Regions from separate parts of the Exiguobacterium sp. s166 genome, predicted to be linked through region 2. Evidence: riboswitches for the same ligand, from Rfam matches in the RefSeq annotation. Region 2 holds a riboswitch; the other holds the start of a gene.
What was found. A riboswitch is a leader RNA that binds a small molecule or an ion and turns the genes downstream of it on or off. The one in region 2 is predicted to bind FMN.

Region 1: it holds a riboswitch for FMN, as region 2 does, so the genes downstream of both, KNP93_RS02835 (ECF transporter S component) here and ribD (bifunctional diaminohydroxyphosphoribosylaminopyrimidine deaminase/5-amino-6-(5-phosphoribosylamino)uracil reductase RibD) in region 2, are expected to answer to the same signal.

What each region holds. Positions count from the first base shown of each region.
Region 1 covers NZ_JACSMU010000001.1:565,969-577,406, reverse strand. The annotation lists gene lipA (lipoyl synthase) at 1-696, shown strand, start outside; gene KNP93_RS02885 (YutD family protein) at 801-1,181, shown strand; gene KNP93_RS02880 (general stress protein) at 1,266-1,715, shown strand; gene KNP93_RS02875 (DUF3055 domain-containing protein) at 1,761-2,036, opposite strand; gene glpX (class II fructose-bisphosphatase) at 2,073-3,053, opposite strand; gene KNP93_RS02865 (DUF86 domain-containing protein) at 3,208-3,651, shown strand; gene KNP93_RS02860 (TIGR01457 family HAD-type hydrolase) at 3,658-4,422, shown strand; gene KNP93_RS02855 (NifU family protein) at 4,467-4,694, opposite strand; gene KNP93_RS02850 (DUF1462 family protein) at 4,806-5,111, shown strand; gene KNP93_RS02845 (NAD(P)/FAD-dependent oxidoreductase) at 5,127-6,179, opposite strand; gene KNP93_RS02840 (YuzB family protein) at 6,272-6,505, shown strand; gene KNP93_RS02835 (ECF transporter S component) at 6,569-7,135, opposite strand; FMN riboswitch at 7,291-7,431, opposite strand; gene KNP93_RS02830 (HesB/IscA family protein) at 7,549-7,899, shown strand; gene KNP93_RS02825 (NAD-dependent epimerase/dehydratase family protein) at 8,032-8,898, shown strand; gene KNP93_RS02820 (GNAT family N-acetyltransferase) at 8,895-9,401, shown strand; gene KNP93_RS02815 (GNAT family N-acetyltransferase) at 9,398-9,919, shown strand; gene KNP93_RS02810 (NAD(P)/FAD-dependent oxidoreductase) at 9,981-10,976, opposite strand; gene KNP93_RS02805 (NAD(P)/FAD-dependent oxidoreductase) at 11,218-11,438, shown strand, end outside.
Region 2 covers NZ_JACSMU010000008.1:70,650-82,087, reverse strand. The annotation lists gene KNP93_RS14290 (alkaline phosphatase) at 1-857, shown strand, start outside; gene KNP93_RS14285 (DUF4352 domain-containing protein) at 869-1,519, shown strand; gene KNP93_RS14280 (EAL domain-containing protein) at 1,578-4,214, opposite strand; gene ribH (6,7-dimethyl-8-ribityllumazine synthase) at 4,341-4,799, opposite strand; gene ribB (3,4-dihydroxy-2-butanone-4-phosphate synthase) at 4,801-5,985, opposite strand; gene ribE (riboflavin synthase) at 5,982-6,611, opposite strand; gene ribD (bifunctional diaminohydroxyphosphoribosylaminopyrimidine deaminase/5-amino-6-(5-phosphoribosylamino)uracil reductase RibD) at 6,596-7,642, opposite strand; FMN riboswitch at 7,799-7,946, opposite strand; gene KNP93_RS14255 (M20 family metallopeptidase) at 8,105-9,316, opposite strand; gene KNP93_RS14250 (MetQ/NlpA family ABC transporter substrate-binding protein) at 9,344-10,165, opposite strand; gene KNP93_RS14245 (methionine ABC transporter permease) at 10,202-10,852, opposite strand; gene KNP93_RS14240 (methionine ABC transporter ATP-binding protein) at 10,842-11,438, opposite strand, start outside.

The DNA of each region.
Region 1 (11,438 bases), on a different contig from region 2:
GCCTGCCGTTTTTGTGCCGTGACGACAGGACGTCCAAATGAACTTGACTTAGAAGAACCGAAACGCGTTGCGGAATCCGTTCGTCTGATGAATCTGAAGCATGCTGTCATCACAGCAGTTGCGCGTGATGACTTAAATGATTTCGGGGCAGGGGTATATGCAGAGACGGTACGGGAAGTCCGTCGCATGAACCCGGAAACATCAATTGAAGTCTTACCGTCCGACATGGGTGGGAACTTCGAAGCGTTGCAGACGCTGATCGAAGCCAAGCCGGACATCATGAACCATAACATTGAGACAGTTCGTCGTCTGACACCGACCGTCCGGGCGAAAGCAACATACGATCGGACACTTGAATTCCTGCGCCGTTCAAAAGAACTGGCTCCTGAAATTCCGACGAAATCGAGTCTGATGTTAGGTCTTGGGGAGACATGGGAAGAAATCTTACAGACGATGGATGACTTACGGGCGAATGATGTCGACATCATGACGATTGGTCAATATCTCCAACCGACGAAAAAGCACTTGGATGTCATCAAGTACTACACGCCGCAAGAGTTTGCCGAACTCAAGCAGATTGCGCTCGGAAAAGGGTTCTCGCATTGTGAAGCCGGTCCGCTTGTCCGTTCGTCTTATCACGCCGACGAACAGGTCAATGCTGCGAAAAAAAATAAAGCTGCTCTACCGATTGATTGATACTGACAGACCGTCCGCGCCATCTGCGAGGACGGTTTTCTGCTGTCTGACGATTCGTTTTCAATCATGATTATGGTAAGATAAAAGAAGCAGGGGGTGGAAAAATGATACAAGTCAATCGTGAAAGATATGAAATCGTCGAAGAAAAACGGGAAGGATTCCACGAAGAAGCCTTCATCGGCCGCTTTAGCGATGTGCTCGAAAAATATGACTACATCGTCGGAGACTGGGGACACGGACAATTGCGGCTCCGTGGTTTCTATGAAGATAACCATGAAAAAGCAACGTTCGATACAAAAATCTCCCATGTGGCGGATTATTTGTACGAATACTGCAATTTCGGCTGTGCCTATTTTATCGTCAAACGGATGGAATTCGTAGAAGGAGAAGAAGCACCACCTCGCTTCGACGGATCTTCAGCGAATACGTTAAAACTGAAACGGAAGTTTTCGGCGGCGAAAGAAGAGACGGAAGAAGAGCAGTAATCAAAATGACATCTGAAAAGACGTTTCTGAATGGGTGATTTCGGCTAATAGTATAGTATCACGCACCTATAGGGGGAACTATCCATGAGAATCGTCGGAATCTACCATTCAGTACCAGAAGTCGTCAGTGCTGTTCATGATTTACGTGTCGCAGGTGTTGTATCAACGGATTTAAAAGTCATTGCCCATGATCGATATGATTTGGAACAAATCGAGGAATTGGCAGATTTGAATAATCATCAAACATCAACACGTCTGTCGCAAGAAGAACACATGAATCTGTGGCAGGAGATCAAAGGGATCTTTAAAAAAGACAGTGCCGGTTCTTTACACAGTGATGTTCTCGAAGCAAGCGGCTTGACGAAAGATGATGTCAACCGTGCCAACAAAGCAGCGGAAGAGGGACAATTCGTCTTACTCGTCGGCGACGAAGCGGATCAACATTCTGAACGTAAAGCCCACGATGAATCAGATAATACTAACGTCTTTAGCGGTCCTAACACACTCAATGAGCGGAACGACCGGTTACTGTAACAGTAAAAAACAGCCAACTCCCTCGGGAATTGGCTGTTCTTTTGCTTACAGACCGATATAGTCGCGTAAGTATCCTTCAAGTTCATCCGCCGCTTCATCCTCTAAATCAAAGGCATGAGCGATATAGCCGGGTTCATCAAAGTCATCCGTACCGATGATGGCAAACCGGTTCGATAAGAGATTCAACACTAAAATCTTTCCGAAAAAATGTTCGGAATGGGTGATCGCTAAATCAAACCGGCTCGTCTCTCCGATCCAGCAAACGAATCGGGTTTTCGTCTGTTCGACGTCATCATATAAAAAATCACGTTCTTGCATCATCTGTCAGTTCCCTCATTTCCTTCATCTCTGCTTAGATTAAAGGGTTTGGGGAACCTTTTGCAAGTACGGTTTACGTGAAAGGCTGTGTTCTGCGATGACTTTCCGGATTGTCCGTGTTTTTGAGCGCATGACGAGTGATGTCGTCTCAACGATATCATCGGTCAAGAAACGGACTCCGTCGAGCATTTCGCCGGTTGTGACGCCGGTTGCAGCAAAGATGCAGTCGTCACTTTTAATCAGGTCATCGAGTGTCAACAATTGCAGCGGATCGGCAAGACCCATCCGGATGACACGTGCCGTTTCTTCCTCATTCATCGGGTGCAGACGGGCCTGCATGTCGCCCCCCATCGCCTTGACGGCCGCTGCCGTGATGACGCCTTCCGGTGCCCCACCGGTTCCGATGAAGATATCGATTCCTGTCGATGGCGAAAGCGGAGCGATTCCTGCTGACACATCGCCGTCTTCAAACAGACGGACACGGGCACCGACACGCATCGCGGCTTCCCGGAAGTGGTCATGGCGTGGACGGTCCTGCATGATGACGGTGACGTCTTCAATCCGTTTATGATTCAATTCCGCTGCTTTTTGAATGATGAATTCAAGCGGATCGTCAAGTGAGACATGGCCTTTTAAGTTCGGTCCGACGGTCAGTTTATCCATATACATATCCGGTGCGTGTAACAAGGCACCTTGATCGGCGACCGCGATGACGACCATCGCATTACCGAGACCTTTGGCAACGATGTTCGTCCCTTCGAGTGGATCGACTGCGATATCGACGATTGGTCCGTTTGACGTCCCGACTTTTTCGCCGATGAATAACATCGGTGCTTCGTCGAGTTCTCCTTCACCGATGACGACCGTTCCTGCCATGTTGACGGTGTTTAAGACTTCGCGCATGGCCGTTGTTGCCGCATCATCGGCTTCGTTCTTTTTCCCCCGGCCAATCCATTTGGCGGATGCCAGTGCAGCTGCTTCTGTTGCTCGGACGATTTCTAGTGCTAATTCGCGTTCCATCTATGAATAACCTCCAAGTCACTTAATGTGACATACTATTTTCGTAAAAATCTAAATTGAGGATAACACATTGGACAATGTGATGCAAACAGCCTTTCTGCTTTTCATGTTTCGCCGATAGAGCTAAAATGAAGGATGTGAGGGGGAATGTAAGGTGTATTTTGTAAATCGTGAAAAGATTGAACAAACCGTTGTTTGTTTTGAAACGGCATTGCGTCAAAGCAAAGAGTTAACGGGGGATGCTTTGACAGTTTCACTTGCGTGGGAACGGATCGGGTTTTTAGTGATTGAAAGTATCATCGATATCGGGAACAGTATGATTGATGGTTTCATCATGCGTGATCCGGGAAGTTATGAAGATATCGTCATGATTTTAGAAGATGAACGGGTCATCGATGCGTCACTTGCGACGAGCTTAAAACGGATCGTTGCATTGCGGACACGAATCGTCCGTGAATTTACGACATTGAGTACGGCAGAGATCCGGACTGTTCTTTTTGAGGAAGAAACGCAATTGCGTCGTTTTCCGGACGCCGTCCGACATTATTTAGAGACAGAACTCGGACCCGTCTCTGCATTTTTACCAAATGAGGAGTGAGCCAGGATGAAAGCACAAGGATATTTATTTGATTTAGACGGTACGATGTATAACGGGACAGAACCGGTCAAAGAAGCAGTCGATTTCGTGAACCGGTTGCAGGAAGAAGGCGTACCGTATCTGTTCGTCACGAACAATGCTTCGATGACGGCAGAAGCGGTCGCGGAAAAATTACGCGGCATGGGTGTCCACTCGAACGCGGAACACGTCTTAACAAGTGCGATGGCGACAGGTCGCTACATCGCAGAACTCGATCCGGGTGCGAAGGTCTATGCAATCGGAGAAGGCGGGCTGATTGATGCTCTTGAGCGTCAAGGCTTACAGGTCGTCGCAGACCAGCATGCCGACTATGTCGTCATCGGTCTTGACCGTCAGATTACGTATGAGAAGTTAGCGGTCGGAGCCCTCGCGATTCGGAGCGGAGCTCGTTTTATCTCGACGAACGGAGATATCGCGATTCCGACAGAACGCGGATTCTTACCGGGGAACGGCGCATTAACATCCGTTTTACGCGTGACGACAGAAAAAGAACCGTTTTATATCGGGAAACCGGAACCGGTCATGGTCAATATCGCAGCAGAAATGATTGGACTTGCGAAAGAAGACCTCATCATGGTCGGGGACAACTACCATACGGACATCTTGTTCGGCATCAATGGTGGCATCCGGACGATGCATGTCAATTCCGGCGTCCATACACCGGTCTTCATTCAAGGACAAGACGCGCAACCGACCTATATGGTCGATACGCTGGCGGAATGGATTCTCTAAACAAAAAAATCCCCATTGACGGATGTCAGTGGGGATTTTACTGATTAGAAAACTTGTTCGACTTCAACGACGCCGGCTACTTCTTCAAGCAGGGCACGTTCGATACCAGCCTTCAGTGTGATTGTTGAACTTGGGCAGCTGCCGCAAGCACCCATCAAACGGAGTTTGACGATACCATCTTCTACATCTACGAGTTCAACGTCTCCTCCGTCACGAAGAAGGAACGGACGCAATTTTTCGAGTACTTCGTTTACTTGATCAAACATTTCCATGCGTAAACACATCCTTTCTTATAGAATCATTGTAACAGGGTTGAAAAATGTTCTCAATCTGGAAAACTTGTATACTGAAAAAGAAGTGTAGAAAGAAAAGGGGGATATGGGATGGAAATCAAGGTATACGGGGCTGCGAAGACTTGTCCGAGCTGTGTCGGAGCACCGAGTTCCGAAGAGACGTACAGCTGGCTGCAAGCCGTTCTCGGACGAAAATACGGGACGACATTAACATTTGAATACGTCGATTTTGAAGATGAACCGTTTGAAGATGAGTGGGTGACAGCCTTAAAGGACGATGTCTATTTTTATCCGCTCGTCCTGCTCGATGGTGAAATGGTTGATGAAGGATACGTTCAACTGAAGAAAATCACCCAAGCGATTGATCAAAGAATCGAAAAAACGGCGCCGAAATGACCGGCGCCGTTTTTCTTATTTAATCTTTTTGTGTTTCCAAAGGACACCGGACTTCAGAAGACGCGGAACTTTTCCTGTCAAGGCTTGTTTCCCCATGACGATTCCGAAACCATCTGATTTTCCGAGTGACCCGAGCATCCCACGTAACTTGATCTCCGGCAGTTTCGGTAACTTCTTTCCAGCCCATTTCGCCTGCAGGACATCGACGACTTGATCGGCTTGATGTTCGGCGAGCTGACCGCTTGGTGCGTACGGCAGGCTGGCGCAATCCCCGATGACAAACACATTTTCATGTTCCGGCACATGGTGGTGTTCCGTCAGCTTGATCCGTCCGCCGCTGTCGGCTTCAAAACCGAGATCACGGACGACTTTGACCGGTTGTGTCCCGGCCGTCCAAATCGTCAAATTCGATGGATAGGCATCATCACCGTTTTGAACATCATCTGCCGTGACGAATGTGACGTTGGAGTTATTGATGACCTCGACATCATGCTCCTCGAACCACTCCTGGACGTAGGTCGAGACCTTATCCGAAAGGAACGACAAGACAGACGGTCCGCGGTCAAATAAGCGGATTTTTAAATCTTTCCGGCTTTCGTGCAGTTCACTGGCAAGTTCGACTCCGGATAGACCGGCTCCGACGATTGAGACAACCGCACCGGGAGAAAGTCCGCAAATCGCTTGTTGTGTTTTGCGCGACTCTTCAAGTGTCTGGATGCTGTACGTAAACTCTTGTGCGCCCGGTATGTTATGGTATTTATCTTCACACCCTAACGCGATGACTAAATCATCATAAAAAAGTTCCGTACCGTCTTGCAGATGGACGGAGTTCGTCTCGGGTGAAATCTTGATGACATGTCCATACTTATATGAGAGATGTTCTCCTTCCGGAAACGCAATCCGGACATCCCGGTCCGATAATGTTCCGGCAGCAAGTGCATAGTATTCTGTTTTTAACGCGTGATATGGTAAACGATCGACGAGCGTCACAGCCACGTCCTCATCCTTGAATCGTTCACAGATCCGCATACCGCCATATCCGCCACCTAAAACAACTAGTTGCTTCATAACTTAAAATCCCCCTTAGTTCCCCTAAATCAGTCTGACCTTGTATAATACGACATGAGGAAAGATAATTCCTGCCTGAAGGAGGAAAAAAAGTGAATCCGATTATTGAATTTTGTATCAGTAACTTAGCGACAGGGACCCAGGTCGTCATGCAACAACTCGAACGGGACCCGAATGTCGATGTTGTCGAATATGGTTGTCTTGGTTATTGCGGCATCTGCTCCCTCGATCATTTCTGTCTGGTTGACGGGGAAACCGTTGTCGGCGAGACGCCGGAAGAACTGCTTGAAAAGATTTATCAGAAAATCGAAGAGAATGAACTTTAAAAAAATCCCCGTGTCTCAGATGAGACCGGGGATTCGTGTCTGTCAGCGGGCGCAGCTTCGGACTTAGACAGTTTGTTGACGGCGCGTCATCCATGGCTTCAGTTTCAGGAACAGCGGAATGAAGAGTGCTGAGATGAACATCGCCTTGATGATGTTAAACGGCAGAATACCAGCCGTGATCGTCGTCCACTTGACGGCAGGGTCAAGCATGTAGTCCATACCGAAGAACCAAGCGTACGCTGGAAGAATCAAGATATAGTTGAGGATTGCAAGACCGAGTGCCATCGTGATTGTACCAGCGACAAGACCGGTTGCAAGACCTTTTGTAGATTTCTTTTTATGGTAGAACCAACTGACCGGAAGAATGAAAGCAACGCCAGCTGCGAAGTTGGCAAGTTCACCGACCGGAACACCACTTCCGCGGAAGATGTAGTACAGGACGTTTTTGAGTGCTTCGACGATGACGCCGGCTACCGGTGAGAACATGATGGCAGCAATCAAAGCAGGAACGTCACTGAAGTCAATCTTCAAGTAGTTCGGTAAAAAAGGAAGCGGGAAATTCAGTAGCATAAGAACAAACGAAATTGAACCTAACATGGATAATGTGACCATTTTTTGTGTGCGTTTCATACGAGTATAATCTCCTTTTGCTCGTTCCTCTCGATGAAGTATTGGCATGTCTGCGTCCAAAATAAACCCCCATCGAAGTGTTCGATAGGGGAGAAGTCCGCAGTAAACTAAACCTGACCGATTTTTGCAAAAACCGGTTCAAGAAAGAAACATGCCGCCATCTTCTCCCATCCAGACTATACTGTCGGCTCCTGAGTCACACAGAATCAGCAAATAGCGCCCTATTCGCTCGCGGGCTTCAGACGAATCGCCTGTTTACCGCCGGTCGGGAATTTCACCCTGCCCTGAAGATGGAACGATTTAATTTTTTTTGATACAACTCCTTTATACAACGAATTCAAGATTGTTTCAAGCAACTAGGTTTCGATTCCCCTTAAAATTGCGTATACTAATAAAAAAGGGAAGGTGATGACATGATTCATTTAACAGAAGCGGCCGCACTCCAAGTCAAAGAGATGATGTTGCAGGCGCCGGACGATGAACAAAATCTGCGCATGCTCGTTCAAGGTGGCGGATGCAGTGGTCTCTCCTACGGCATGGGCTTTGACAGTGAAAAAGAAACGGACTTAACTTTTGAGCAACACGGGGTTAAAGTCATCGTTGATCAAAAAGATTATCCGGTCGTCAAGGGACTGGAAGTAGACTATAAACAATCGATGCTCGGCGGCGGATTCACGATTACGAATCCGAATGCGATCGCGACATGCGGTTGCGGGACGTCGTTCCGGACGGCTACAAATGCCGGGACACCCGGTGGTTGCTAATCAAAAAACTTTTATCGCAGACGATGCCGTCTGCGTTTTTTTTGTTTTCAGCGCAAAGCGACAGGACTTTTTAAGGCACGTGGAGAAGAATTAACAAGAACGTTAGCACGCTATGACGAGGGAGGACTATCGATGCGAAAGGTACTGATTTTCGGTGGAACACGCTACTTTGGTCGACGGTTGGCATTACGGCTCACGGAATCGGGGGATGATGTGACGATTGTCACGCGTGGGGAACATACGCCGCCTGTCGCGAAGGGCTTGACATTTTTTAAAGGGGACCGGACATCAAGCAGTACAATGAAGGATCTTGGAAGTCAAAACTGGGATATCATCTATGACAATATCTGCTTTAATCCGTATCAGGCGAAGCTTGCTGTTGATGCATTCGAGGGGAAAGTCGGTCGTTACATTCTGACGTCGACGATGTCGGTCTATGAGCAGGGCGGGACAAATGTTTCCGAACGGTCCTATAATCCGTTTCCCGGGAAATACGACCTCGAAAAAGAACATGATTACGGCGAAGGAAAGCGTCAGGCGGAAAGTTATTTCTTCCAACGGGCGACTTTCCCCGTCATTGCCGTCCGTTTCCCGGTTGTCCTCGGACCGGATGATTACACGGAACGGCTGGTCTTTCATGTCAAACGCGCTTTGGCCGATCAGCCGATCGTTGCTGAAAACTTGTATGCGAAGGTGGGGTACATCTCAAGTTATGAAGCTGCAGCCTTCCTTGAATGGTGCGGCCGTTCGACAATGACCGGACCGATAAATGCCGCGAGTGACGGCGTGTTGTCGATTCAAGATTTGATGGATAAAATTGATCACGTGGCAGGAACGACATCGCGTTTTGAGACGGCAGGCGAAGAGCCGTCACCGCTTGCACCGGCACATGATTTCTATATGGATACGACAGCAGCCAAGCAGGCCGGTTATATCTTCCAACATGTCGACGACTGGCTCGATCGACTGATTGAAGAGGAGGTCCGTAACCACAAATGATTACGTTGATCAAACCAACGATACGCTTAGAACCGGAGTACCTCGAGTATTTGTTAGAATGGCAAGAATCCGGTGAATCCATCGTTCCGAGCGTCGTCAGTAAAACCTTCTTACCATTGGAAATTTTTTTAGAAGAACAGGAACAGGAGGAACGGATCGCGCCCGCTAATTGGGTGACCCATTCGACGTATTGGTTATATGACGGGGGAACGATCCTCGGGGCAGTAAATTTCCGACATGATTTAAACGATCAATTGCAACAAGTCGGCGGTCATATCGGATACGGGATTCGACCGAGTGAGCGGAACAAGGGATACGCGACAGAAGGATTACGCCAAGCACTGGGCGTGGCAAAGGAGCGGGGACTTAGCTCGGTCTTGATCACCTGCAGTTCAGAGAATGCCGCATCCGGCCGTGTAATCCTGGCAAACGGCGGTCAAGAGATTGAATCCTTTATCAAAGAAGACGGGACAACGGTCCGGCGTTTCGTCATTCCGTTATGAAATCAGGACCTGTGACGATCCGGCGTGCCGTTATGGAAGATGCTGGCGCGATTGCGCGGATTCAGATTAAATCTTGGCAGGAAACGTACCGGAAAATCATTCCGGATGCGTATTTTGATCAATTGTCACAGGAGAAGCGGGAACCGGGTTGGCGGAAAAGCCTTGCCGAAGGTCCGGTTTTCGTCGCGCTTGATCAGACAAACGAAATCGTCGTTTTTGCGAACGGTGGACCAAACAGGGAAAATGATGCGACGGAAGGAGAACTGTACGCGCTCTATCTTTTGAAAAGCCATCAGGGGCAAGGAACCGGTAAACGGTTGTTTGATCACGTGTTGGAAGATCTCGGACGGAAAGGCTTCCCGTCCTGTATTGTAAGTGTGCTGGCAGATAACCCGTCCCGTCACTTTTACGAACGTTTCGGCGGACGACTCGTTTCCGAACAATCAATCGCGCGGGGCGGGAAACAACTGGTCGAGTATACGTATCGGATTCTATTTGAATCATCATCCGACAGTTGAGTCAAAAAAAACAGCGTCCCTTCGATCCTGAAATCGAGGTGGCGCTGTTGTTGGTTATACCTTAATGATTTTTAACTTTTTCAAACAGACTTGTCGAGTGCTGCGGATGACGTGCCGATGGATCGACAAGCAACTTCGCTTGGTTGACGGCAATCGGCGCTTCACCGAAACCGGTCGCGATCAATTTGACACGACCGTCATAGGTCGCGATATCGCCGCAGGCGAAAACACCGGGAATCGCTGTTTCCATCTTCGAGTTGACACGGATCGAGTTCCGTTCGAATTCGACTTCCCACTCCTTGAGCGGACCGAGTGATGAGACGAAACCGAAGTTGCAGACGACATCATCGGCACCGACGACGATGACTTCATCCGTCTCGGCGTGTTTGAATGTCAACGTTTCGATGCTGTCTTCACCGGTAACCGATTCGAGTGTATACGGTGTCATGACATTGACGGACGAGTTATGCAACAATTCGACCGTATGTTCATGGGCACGGAACTTATCACGTCGGTGGACGAGGGTAACTGATTTTGCAATCGGCTCAAGCATCAGTGACCAGTCGACGGCAGAATCGCCGCCGCCGAGCAAGACGACTTGACGGTCCTTAAAGCGGTCCATCTCGTTGACGAAATAGTGTAAGTTGCTTTCTTCGAACCGTTCGGCATCGGCGACACCGAGCGGGCGGGCAGCAAACGAACCGTTTCCGGCTGTCAGAATGACGGTTCTCGTATAGTGTTCACCTTTGTTCGTGACGAGACGGATCAGTCCGTCATCAAGTCGTTCATAAGCAAGGACGGTTTCGCCGAGCACATACGTCGGATCAAATTCATTTGCCTGTTCCAGCAGACGGTCGACCAGGTCCTGGGCTTTGACTTTCGGGAAGCCGGCAATATCGTATATATATTTTTCAGGGTAGAGCGTCGCCAGCTGTCCGCCGAGTTGCGGCAGACTTTCAATGACTTTCGTCTTCATTTGACGCATGCCTGAATAAAACGCGGTGAACAGCCCGACCGGACCGCCCCCGATAATCGTGACATCATATGGTTGGTGCATCTGAGTCCCTCCTAAAATTGGATACCTCTATTATATAGGAAGTAGGGTTCGATGTTGCAAGTACGGGACATCTCACATTTTTTTTGGTTTGCATAATTTCCCTTTGCAATCTATGATAGAAAATGGTTCAATAAACGTATAGACGTGTGAACATTATTTGAACAAAGTTTTTGAGCATTTATCTGCAATTGAATGTGAAGAAAATCACAACAAAACTATTATGCGTAAGGGGTATCAGAACATGAACACACCAAACATTGTTATTCTTGGAGCCGGCTACGGTGGATTGATCACAGCAGTCAACCTTCAAAAAAAACTTGGCGTCGACCAAGCCAACATCACATTAATCAATAAACACGATTATCACTATCAAACAACGTGGCTACATGAACCAGCAGCAGGTACGATGTCTGCTGAACAAGCACGTATCTATATCAACGATGTCATCAACCCTTCACGCGT
Region 2 (11,438 bases):
ACGACTACTTCAAGGAGCGGGTCAACGGCAAACATAAGATCGACGTCCTGCTCGGAGGCGGGAAATCAAACTTCGTCCGTCCGGATACCGATTTGACGAAAGCGTTTAAGAAAGACGGTTACAGCTACGTCACGAATCTGGATCAAATGCAGGCGGATAAAAACAAACAGGTCCTCGGTCTGTTTGCGGACGGTGGTCTGCCGAAACGCATCGACCGGGAATCATCCGTTCCGTCACTCGAACAGATGACGAATTCCGCCATCAAACGACTTGATTCAAACAAAAAAGGCTTCTTCCTGATGGTTGAAGGAAGTCAAATCGACTGGGCCGGTCATGACAATGACATCGTCGGTGCCATGAGCGAGATGGAAGACTTCGAACGTGCCTTCAAAGCGGCAATCGCCTTTGCCAAAAAAGACAAGCACACGCTTGTCGTGGCGACAGCCGACCATTCGACCGGCGGTTACTCGATTGGAGCGGATGGTATCTATAACTGGTTCGCCGAGCCGATCAAGGCGGCGAAAAAGACACCAGACTTCATGGCAGCAAAAATCATCGAAGGTGCCGATGTCAAAAAAACGTTGACGACATATATCGACCAGAAGAAACTCACCCTGACGGAAGATGAAATCGAGTCCGTTACACGTGCTGCGGAATCGAAGAAACTGCTTGATGTCGACAATGCGATCGAAGCCATCTTCAATGAACGGTCGCACACCGGCTGGACGACAGGCGGACATACGGGTGAAGACGTTCCCGTCTATGCGTTTGGTCCAGCGAAGGAACGGTTTGCCGGACAAGTCGATAATACGGATCATGCCAAAATCATCTTCGATTTACTGAAGTCGAAGAAATAAGGAGACTTTCCATGAAACAGATACTTGCTGCCTTGATGCTCGGGACGATTCTTTCGGGTTGCGGCACTACGCCAGACACCGTCCAAGAGAAGTCATCAGAAAAGTCGGCCCCGAAACAGGAAACACCGGTATCGATCGAAAAGTCTGCCGCATATGTCCCGAACCCGCAATTACCAGATGACCGGAAACTGACGAAAGTCGACGCATCGGTTACCGACGACAAAGGCGAATTGACGTTAAAACAGTTTGTCCGTCCCGACGTGACACGAACGATCGGACCGATCACGATGAAAGTCGAAGAAGTGAAAGTGTTCCATGCCCGGCCGAGTTACGGGATGATTGATTTCTTCCACGGGTTTACGCATGAGGAATCGTTTGACCTCGTCAAGACACGTGTGACGATCACGAACAGAGGCGATGAGCCGGTCACGTTTAACCCCGTCGCTCACTTCAGGCTCGATGCAAAAACCGAGAAGACACTGCAAGACGATGTCTACCTCGAGTCGCTCGCTGCGACATATGCCCCCGGCGAGACACGAAGCGGAAACTTCGGTTTCATTATCGAACAACCGCTCACATCAGTCGAGTTGTTGACGAGTGATGTCCTCAGTGCGAAACGTGATGTGCTTGGAAAAGGTTCGTCCCTTTCTTTGCGCTTATAATGCTAAAAGACCAAAAGACGATCCCTTCCTGTTTTGCTGGAAAGGATCGTCTTCTTTTTTAGTAAAGAGCCGGAATTTGTTCTGCGGGCATCGGGCGACCAAAGTAATAACCTTGCATCCGCGAGCATTCCAACCAATTTAGAACGTTGACCTGCTCGAGCGTCTCGACACCTTCCGCGATGACCTCAAGATCGAGTGACTTCGCTAAATGGATGATGGATGAAATCATCGAGTAGCCGGTCGTCGTCGGTTGGATTTTTTCGACGAACTCGCGGGGAATCTTCAATGTATCAATCGGGAAGTCCGCTAAACGGGATAAGGAAGAGTAGCCGGTTCCGAAGTCATCAATCGAAATCGTAAAGCCGAGTTCTTTTAAGCGATTCATCGTCACGACGGTTTCTTCGATATCTTCGACAGCTGAGACTTCCGTGATTTCAAGATCGATACGCGTCGGATCAACACTTGTTTCCTCTACTAAACGAATCAAAGTCAGGACGAACGTCGGATGATGAAACTGTTGCATCGAGACATTCAGTCCAACCTTCAATGTGACTCCTTCATCTTCCCACCGTTTTGCCTGTAAAAACCCTTCGCGTAACACCCATTCACCAAGCCGGATAATCATGCCGACTTCTTCCACCATCGGAATGAAATCGTTTGGTGCAATCATTCCGAGTTCCGGATGATTCCAACGGATCAGTCCTTCGACACCGACCATCTTATACGTGACCGTATCGACTTGCGGCTGATAATGTAAAATCAATTGATTGGTTTCAATGGCAATCGGCAGCTCCGATTCGAGTCGCAAGCGGTAGGACGCTTTTTCGGCAATATCTTCAAAGAAGATGATGGATTTACCGCCACCCGATTTTGCCTGATACATCGCAAGATCGGCCTGCTTCAGCAACGTCACGACGTGTTTTCCCGCTGTCCGCTGACATATGACGGCTCCGATACTTGGATTGGAAATCAATTCGATTCCTTCAATCGCATACGTTCGTTTTAAGTCATCGAGCAGACGGGCCGTTCGGCTTCTGCCCTGCTCATCCGACGTAACATCCCGCAAGATGACGGTAAACTCATCTCCGCCTTGACGGGCGACGATATCGTCCGGATTGACGGCTTCTTGCAGGCGCTCTGCCACTTGAATCAACAACTGATCGCCGACATGGTGACCGAACGAATCATTGACGAGTTTAAAGTCGTCGAGATCAATAAAACAGAGAATGATGGTTTCTTCCTTCCGCTCTTCTTCGACTAAATGGTGCAATACTTCTTCAAAGTAGGTCCGATTGATGACCCCGGTCAAATGATCGTAATAAGCAAGCCGGCGGATTTTTAATTCATTTTCCCGGATGGTCGTGATATCCTGCCCAATCCCGTACATCCCGACGAATCGATCCCGGACGCGAATCGGAATGTTGGTTACATTCAGCAAAACATCTGGACCGCCAGATTTTTGGAAAACAGTTTCAAATTGCTGTGCTGTCGCCTTGTCTGTCGATGTCTGTTGCCATGTCGTGAACTGCCGATACGTTTTGCCAATCAATTCCTCCGCATCCTGCTCCGTCAATTTTTCGAACGAAGGATTCGCGCTTTCAATACGTCCCTTCAAGTCAAGTGAATAGATGGCATCCGGATGGTAAGTAAACAAAGACTTATACCGTTCCTCACTCACTTCTAACTCGTCCGCTTTATGATGAATTTCTTCAATTAATTCTTGGTGACTCAAAATCATTAGAATCTGGCGGACTAAAATCAGGAGAATCGTGATAGCGCAACCTATCATTAAGCCATTCATTGCTTCATTTTGGCGTGCATAAAAGGTCATCGTTGAAAATAAAAATATGACTAACAGATATGGTAAAAACATTTTCCCGATCGGTGCACGTCTTCGTCGCGTTGTTTCTTTCTGTTGCCTTTTTTGTACGGGATTATCCAAATGACCAGATATACTAATCGTCAGTAAACCAATGACAAACAATGGATCAATCAACCGGATGACATCCTCACCGCTGACGGTCGTCACATAGACAAACGATGTATCTGCGCCGACCTGTAACAACAATCCGATGAACAAACACTGAAACATACGTCGTCGTTTTTGCCACTCGTGTTTCTCAAATAAATAATAGATACTGATCATACAAAATAACAGAACGATATCGCACATCGGGTAAGCAAAGGCCAGGACGAATTCCGCTTTCGAGGTGAACGGTTCGTCAAACAGCGGACGGATTAAGAAAAACCAACTGTAGGTAACAGCGACCGTCATAACGATGGCGATATCAAATATAAAGCTGACTAAACGAGCTTTTGTGACATGGCGTTGGATTGCGTGTAGAAAGGCCACTAAAAAGAAGACAGATTGCAACACGTAAAAAAGATCCGAGATACCGGGAAAGGGAACTTCGACTTGAAGAATATTCTCATACGTCCCCCACATCAATTCGGCAATCAGATAACTTCCTGTTCCGTATGCAAGGTAGAGAAAAAAATGTCCTTCTTGTTGGTCCGGTTCTCGTTGCGCCTGAACCAACAAACATGTCGCAAACGCGCAACCGAGTATGGAAAACAAGTTACTGCCCCAAGCTGACAACTCTGGCTGGTTTGCAAAAATAATCAGCCAAAGATAGTAAATTGTAATAAAGCAGACGATAACAGGCAGATAATAAGCTTTTTTTGAACGCACCATCTTCCTTTCCACCCTTCTGTAAAGAGTCTTTCCCTTATCATTAGGGATGGAGTTCGTAAAGTCCTGCCAGAATAAAAAAAGAGACCTGTTCCATTCGGAAACAGGTCTCAAGACTCAGTTATTTCATTAAATAGTCCGTAACAGGTTCGCCATCTCGATTGCTGAGACCGCTGCTTCGTATCCTTTGTTCCCCGCTTTCGTTCCCGCCCGTTCGACGGCCTGTTCAATTGAGTCAGTCGTCAGGACACCGAAGATAATCGGCACCCCTGTTTCACGTGACGCGCCGGCGACACCTTTCGCGACTTCGTTGCAGACATAATCGTAGTGTGATGTCGCACCGCGAATGACGGCACCGAGTGTGATGACAGCGTCATACTTTCCGCTTTTCGCAAGCTTTTCCGCGACGAGCGGAATCTCGAACGCTCCCGGAACCCATGCTGTATCGACAGCATCCGCAGCGACTCCGTGACGACGGAACGCATCGTTTGCTCCACCGACCAGTTTCGATGTAATCAATTCATTGAATCGTGCTGCGACGATTGCGACGCGTAGTCCTTCACCTGTTAAAAATCCTTCGAATACCATGTTATTGTCCTCCTTGGATATCGAGCAGATGCCCGAGTTTCGTTTGTTTGGTTTGCAGATACTGCTTGTTTTCCGGTACCGGGTCAATCTCAAGCGGAATCCGCTCGAGCACCGTAATACCGTGTTGTTCCAGTGCCTGTTGTTTTTCCGGATTATTCGTCATCAGCCGAATTTTCGTGACACCTAAATCGTGTAACATCGCGGCTGCGACTTTGTAATCCCGTAAATCCGTCGCATACCCGAGCGCGTGATTCGCTTCGACCGTATCGAGTCCCTGCTCCTGCAACTCATAGGCTTTCAGTTTCGCCATCAAGCCGATACCGCGCCCTTCCTGGCGCAGGTAGAGTAACGCTCCGCCTTCATGTCCGATGCGTGCCAGTGCTGCGTCAAGTTGCGGACCGCAATCACAGCGTTTTGATCCGAAGACGTCTCCCGTCAGACATTCCGAATGCAGCCGGACGAGCATTCCGTCTTCCGGCTCTCCCGACAGGACGGTCACGTGTTCTTTTTGATCAGGCGTCGTATAGCCGAGCATCCGAAACGCACCGTGCGCGGCCGGAAGCAGGACGTCCGCTTCGCGCCGGACAGGACGTTCGAGATACGTGACGAGGGCATCGATTGTAATCATCTTCAGCCCGTGGACTTCTTTATAGGTCAGTAAATCATCCACGCGCGCCATCGTCCCGTCCTCTAAGATGATTTCACAAATGACAGCTGCTTCAGCACTTCCGGCAAGCCGTGCCAAATCCACACCGGCCTCCGTATGTCCACGCCGTTCCCGGACACCGCCCTCTTTCGCAATCAAGGGGAAAATATGACCGGGACGCTTAAATTGTTTTGCCTCATCCGTCAGCATCCGTTGAATCGTCAACGCACGTTCCGCGGCACTGATGCCGGTCTTCGCTTCTTCATGATCGATGCTGATCGTAAACGCCGTCCCGTGCGGATCGGTATTGTGATCTGTCATCGGATTCAGCTCAAGGCGTTCTGCAAGTTGCGGGCTGACCGGAACACAGACGAGTCCTTTCCCGTACGTGATCATGAAGTTGATTTGTTCGGGTGTCGCATGTTCCGCGAGGAGAATCAGGTCCCCCTCATTTTCCCGGTTTTCATCATCACAGACGATGATCGGACGTCCGTGTTTTAATTCTTCAATCGCTTCTTCTACGAGATCAAATCCGTTCATCCTGCTCCGCCTCCTAAAAATGCCGACCAATCCGTTTTTTGTTCCTGCTGTGTAAAGTGATACAAATGTTTTGCCATCAAATCACACTCGATATTGACGAGTGCCCCGCTTTGCAACCGGTCGAACGTCGTCACCTGTCGGGAGTGCGGAATCAATGAGATGATTAAACTGTTCGGTTCCACGTGTTGGATCGTCAAGCTCGTTCCGTTGATCGCAATCGAGCCTTTCGGAATACAGTATTTACTCCACTCCCCGGTCTCGATCCGGTATTCCATCGCTTCACCGTCCGGTCGACGGCTTAAGAACCGGGCTGTTCCGTCAATGTGTCCGCTGACGAAATGACCGCCAAACCGTCCGTTAGCCGGCATCGCCCGTTCGAGCTGAACCGGTGTGCCGACCCGCAACGTCTGAAGGGACGTTGCCCGAATCGTTTCGTGAACGGCGTCCGCCGTGAACCCGGTCGCCGTCATCGCCGTGACCGTTAAACAAATCCCGTCGACGGCGATGCTGTCGCCGATCTTCGTTTCTTCAAGAACATGCCGCGCCTCGATTTCGAGCGCTAAACCGTTCGGGCGCGGAACTTTTCGTTTAATCGTCCCGACTTCTTCAATCAATCCCGTGAACATAAGCCGTCTCCTTTCCGCGTATAACGCAGATGGACATCCTGTCCGATTTGCGCGACGTCGGTTAAATCGAACCGGTCTTCAATCTCGATTGTGCTTGTCAATCCGGTCGTCCCTTGTAAGACGGACGGGGCTTGATAGATTTCAAGACGATCGACAAGGTCTGCTTCTAAAAATGACGACTGAATCGTTGGTCCGCCTTCAATCAACAAACTGCGGATCCCCTGGTCGTACAATATGTCTAAAATCTGATTCGGTGTCGTATACGTGCCGACGAGAATCGTGACGTTCGATTGAATTGAGACACGCGGTTGTTCCGTCAGCCAGTATGTCGGATTCAAACCGTCCCGAAAGACTTGGGCGCTTTCCGTCAAACGTCCACGACGGTCGACGACGACCCGAATCGGTTCAGGTCCGGCTTCCGTGCGTAACGTCAATGCGGGATCATCGATTAAAATCGTCTCACTCCCGACTAAGATGGCGTCATGTGTTGCCCGCAGCTCACGTCCTGCCGCCCGGGCTGCATCTGATGTAATCAGGCGTTGCTCACCTGTCGTGACGACACCGTTTAAACTTTGGGCGACTTTGACGGTGACGACCGGTCGTTTCCGCTCGAGACTTTGCCAAAACGGTGTATAAAATCGAACCGCTTCGTCTTCGAGTAATCCGGTTTCGACCGTCAGTCCGGCTTCACGCAGACGCGTAATACCTTGTCCGGCGACGATTGCATGCCGATCTTCCGTTGCGACGAACACCCGCTTGATGCCGGCGGCTAAAATCGCCTCCGTACAGGGCGGTGTCTTTCCATGATGGTTACACGGTTCGAGTGTGACATAGAGATCCGCACCACGCGCCGCTTCTCCTGCCATGTTTAATGCTTCGACTTCCGCATGCGGACCACCCGCAAACCGGTGGGCACCGAAGCCTATCACTTTTCCATGTTTCGTAATGACACAACCGACACTCGGATTTGGACTCGTTTGTCCGTCCAGCATCCGTGCCAACTGCATCGCCTGGTGCATTCGATTATTCATATTTCCGCTCCTTTCAAAAGAAAAGACGCCGCTGCATTTGCAGGGCGTCATGATTGAAGGATCACGAAAGAAACGTCTTGTTTTCTGTTCAAAAGCATACAGAAATAGACCTTTTCCCGAACAGATTTTTTCAGAAAATGGTTTCAAGCACATTTTTTCGTTCTTCTCCCATCCGGACTTTACCGTCGGCCCTGGAATCACACCAAGTCAGCCACAATGCGTACATTGTGGGTCGCGGGCTCGTCGATTCGAAAATCATCGCATTACCGCCGGTTGGGATTTTCACCCTACCCCGAAGAACTGGTTATTCAGTTGTACAGGTCAAGACTAGCACAGGTTATTTTAAAATACAAAAGAGAATTTGTTTTCTTTTTTCCGGTTCAACAAAAAAAGTATGGTTTGGCCCGCCCGGTCGTCTTGATGACATCCGGTCGGACCAACACATACTTCTGTCTTTCGCTGTTACGTCAAGTAACCGTTTTTCCGGTCGTGGAACTCCTGTTTGACCGTCCCGAGTAACGAGTCATCCGTCAGCAGACGGAACGCCGTCCGGGCCAGGATTTTCGCTCCCGTGATCAAGGCTTCGTCGCCTTGTTCCGATTTCGCCGCCTCCCGGAAACTTTCCGTATGGGCAACTAAGTCGTCTGCTCCAATCTTGATGTACGGATGGATCGTCGGCAGGACCTGGCTGATGTTGCCGGCGTCGGTCGAACCGAGACCCTGCCGTTCATCGGTCTTGACGTCTTCCCCAAGCGCCGTCGCTTCTTCCCGGAAAATCTCGTCAAACGTCCGGTTGAACAACAGGTTATCGACTTCGTTTTGGAAGGCGATGATCTCAAGCGTCGCTCCGGTCGCAAGGGCTGCCCCTTCGGCAACGGCTTTGACTTTTGCCGTCACCGCATTCAGCCGTTCGCGTGTCGTCGCCCGGATGAAGAAACGGGCTTTGGCATACTCCGGAATGATGTTCGGCGCATCTCCACCATCGGTAATGATTCCGTGAATCCGGATGTCACTCGGCAACTGTTGCCGTAACGCATTGATTCCGTTAAACAACTGAATGACGGCATCCAGGGCATTGATCCCTTCTTCCGGCGAAGCTGCCGCATGGGCCGGTTTACCGGTAAAGGCAAAATCGAGCGGATCAACGGCGAGCGAAGAACCGGTAATCCGGGTCTGTCCGGACGGATGGACCATTAAGGCCGCATCGATGCCCGTCAGCAGATTGTGTTTGACGAAACTCCCTTTCGCACTGCCGTTTGGTCCGCCTTCTTCCGCCGGTGTCCCGAGGACGACGACACTGCCGCCGACTTCATCCAGAACTTGACTGACGGCAATCGCTGCTGCGACACTTGTCGTGCCGATGATGTTGTGTCCGCATGCGTGACCGATTCCCGGCAAGGCATCATATTCAGCTAGAAAAGCGATCGTTGCTCCCGGTTTATCCGAGACCTTCCGGGCGAGAAACGCTGTCTCGTGTCCGGCCACACCAAGTTCGACTGTAAACCCTTCGGCTGTCAGGCGTTCCGTATGATGACGCGACGCAAAATATTCTTCATTGCCGATTTCCGGTGTCGCATGAATCCGATGGCTCGTCTCAAGATACGACTCCCGTTTTTGCTCAATATCCTGTTCAATCGTTTGTGTCAGGTTTTGCCGTCTCGTCTGAATTGTCATTTGGGTCACGCTCCTTTTGGTTTTTGGTTATTCTCCGATATCGCTGAGAGGGACGAACGTTGGAATCGTGCTGCCTTTGTACTCTTTTTTGATGAAGGCAGCGACGTCATCCTGATGGTACAGCGAGGCGATTTTCTTGAGCGTCTTTTTGTCTTTGTCTTCCGTCCGGGTCGCGATAATGTTGATGTACGGTTTTGCCGTCTCGTTTTCATGGAGAATCGAGTCCTTGATCGGATTAAAGCCGGCATCGACGGCAATTCCGTTATTGATGATCGAGGCCGAGACATCCGGCAGCACGCGTGGTGTCTGACCGGCCACGACCGGGACAATCTTCAGTTTTTTCGGATTCTCGACGATTTTATCAACGGAGCCGTTACCGTCAAAGTCGTCCGGCAATTTAATCAAGCCGGCTTCCTGCAACAGCAGCAATGCCCGACCCATGTTCGTCGCTTCGTTCGGGACGGCAATCTTTCCGCCAACCGGAATGTCTTTGACGTCCTTGACCTTATCCGAATAAATCCCCATCGGCGCGATGACCGTCGTCGCAATCGGCGACAGTTTTAACTTATGTTCTTTTTTGAAGGCGTTAAAGTAAGAGACGGTCTGGAAGGAGTTCGCATCAATCTCCCCTTCCGCCAGGGCGAGGTTCGGCTGGACGTAGTCGGAGAACTTGACGAGTTCAATCGTGATGCCCTCTTTCTTCGCTTTTTTCGCGACGTATTCCCAGACTTGTGTATCAGAACCGCTGACTCCGAGCTTGACCGTCTTTTGATCTTCTTCTCCGGAAGCGGCACATCCCGCAAACAATACCGTCGTTAATGCTGCACCAATCGCTAAACCTTTTTTCATCTTTCATCTCTCCCTTTTTTCTCTATTTGTAGTTGTTTAGTGTCTCCGAATTTTTCGTGCTAACAGATTGCCTGTCGTCTGTAACCCTTGAACCAAGATGACGAGAATTCCGACCGTGATGATCATGACCGTCGTATCAAACCGTTGGTAACCGTACGTGATTGCCAAGTCACCAAGTCCCCCGCCACCGATTGCCCCGGCCATTGCTGATGCGCCGATCAAACCAATCGTCGCAATCGTCAGGTTCAGAACAAGCGAGCTGAGCGCTTCCGGCAACAGAAAACGGAAAATCGTCTGCAACGGTGTCGCCCCCATCGCTTCCGCTGCCTCAAGGACACCGGTATCGACTTCAAGCAACGAACTTTCGATCAGGCGGGCAATGTACGGTGCCGCGTAAAAGACGAGCGGAACGATTGCCGCCTGTGTTCCGATTGACGATCCGACAATCAAACGGGTCAGCGGAATGATTGCCACGAGCAGAATGATGAACGGAACGGACCGGAAGATATTGACGATGCCGCTTAGGACATTGAAGAACGGAATTTGTTCGAGCAACGCTCCTTTGCGTGTCACGACAAGCAGAATCCCGAGCGGTAAACCAATCAATGTCGAAAAGAGTAATGACAGTCCAACCATCGTCAACGTCTGCAGAAAAGCGGTCCAGATGTCCGTGTAATTAACTAGCATCTGCGAGCACCTCCTCGACGACGACATCCGATTGATCGATGTAATGCAGTGCCCGTTTGATTTCCGCCGCATCACCGATCAGTTCAACAAGCAGACTGCCAAACGGAATGTTTTGCAGTTCCGTAATGCTGCCGTGCAGGATGTTGAGATCGACATCAAACCGTTTCGCGACTTGCGATAAAAGCGGTTGTCCGGTCCCTGCCCCGAGGAAGTTGATTTTGTAGATATGGTGCCCGGTATCCCGTTGATCGATGACTTTTTGAACCGACGCCGGAATCTCATCCTGCATGACGGAACGGACGAAGTTTTTTGCCGTCGCCGTTTGCGGATTCGAGAAGACGTCGAACACGGTACCCGATTCAATCAGCTTGCCGGCTTCGATGACGGCGACCCGGTCACAAATCTCACGGATGACACCCATCTCATGGGTAATCAGTAAGATCGTGATGCCGTATTCCTGATTGATTTGTTTCAGCAGGCGTAATATGTGTTGTGTCGTCTGCGGATCAAGCGCCGAGGTCGCTTCGTCACACAACAGGACGGACGGCTGGGTGGCAAGTGCCCGGGCAATCCCGACCCGTTGTTT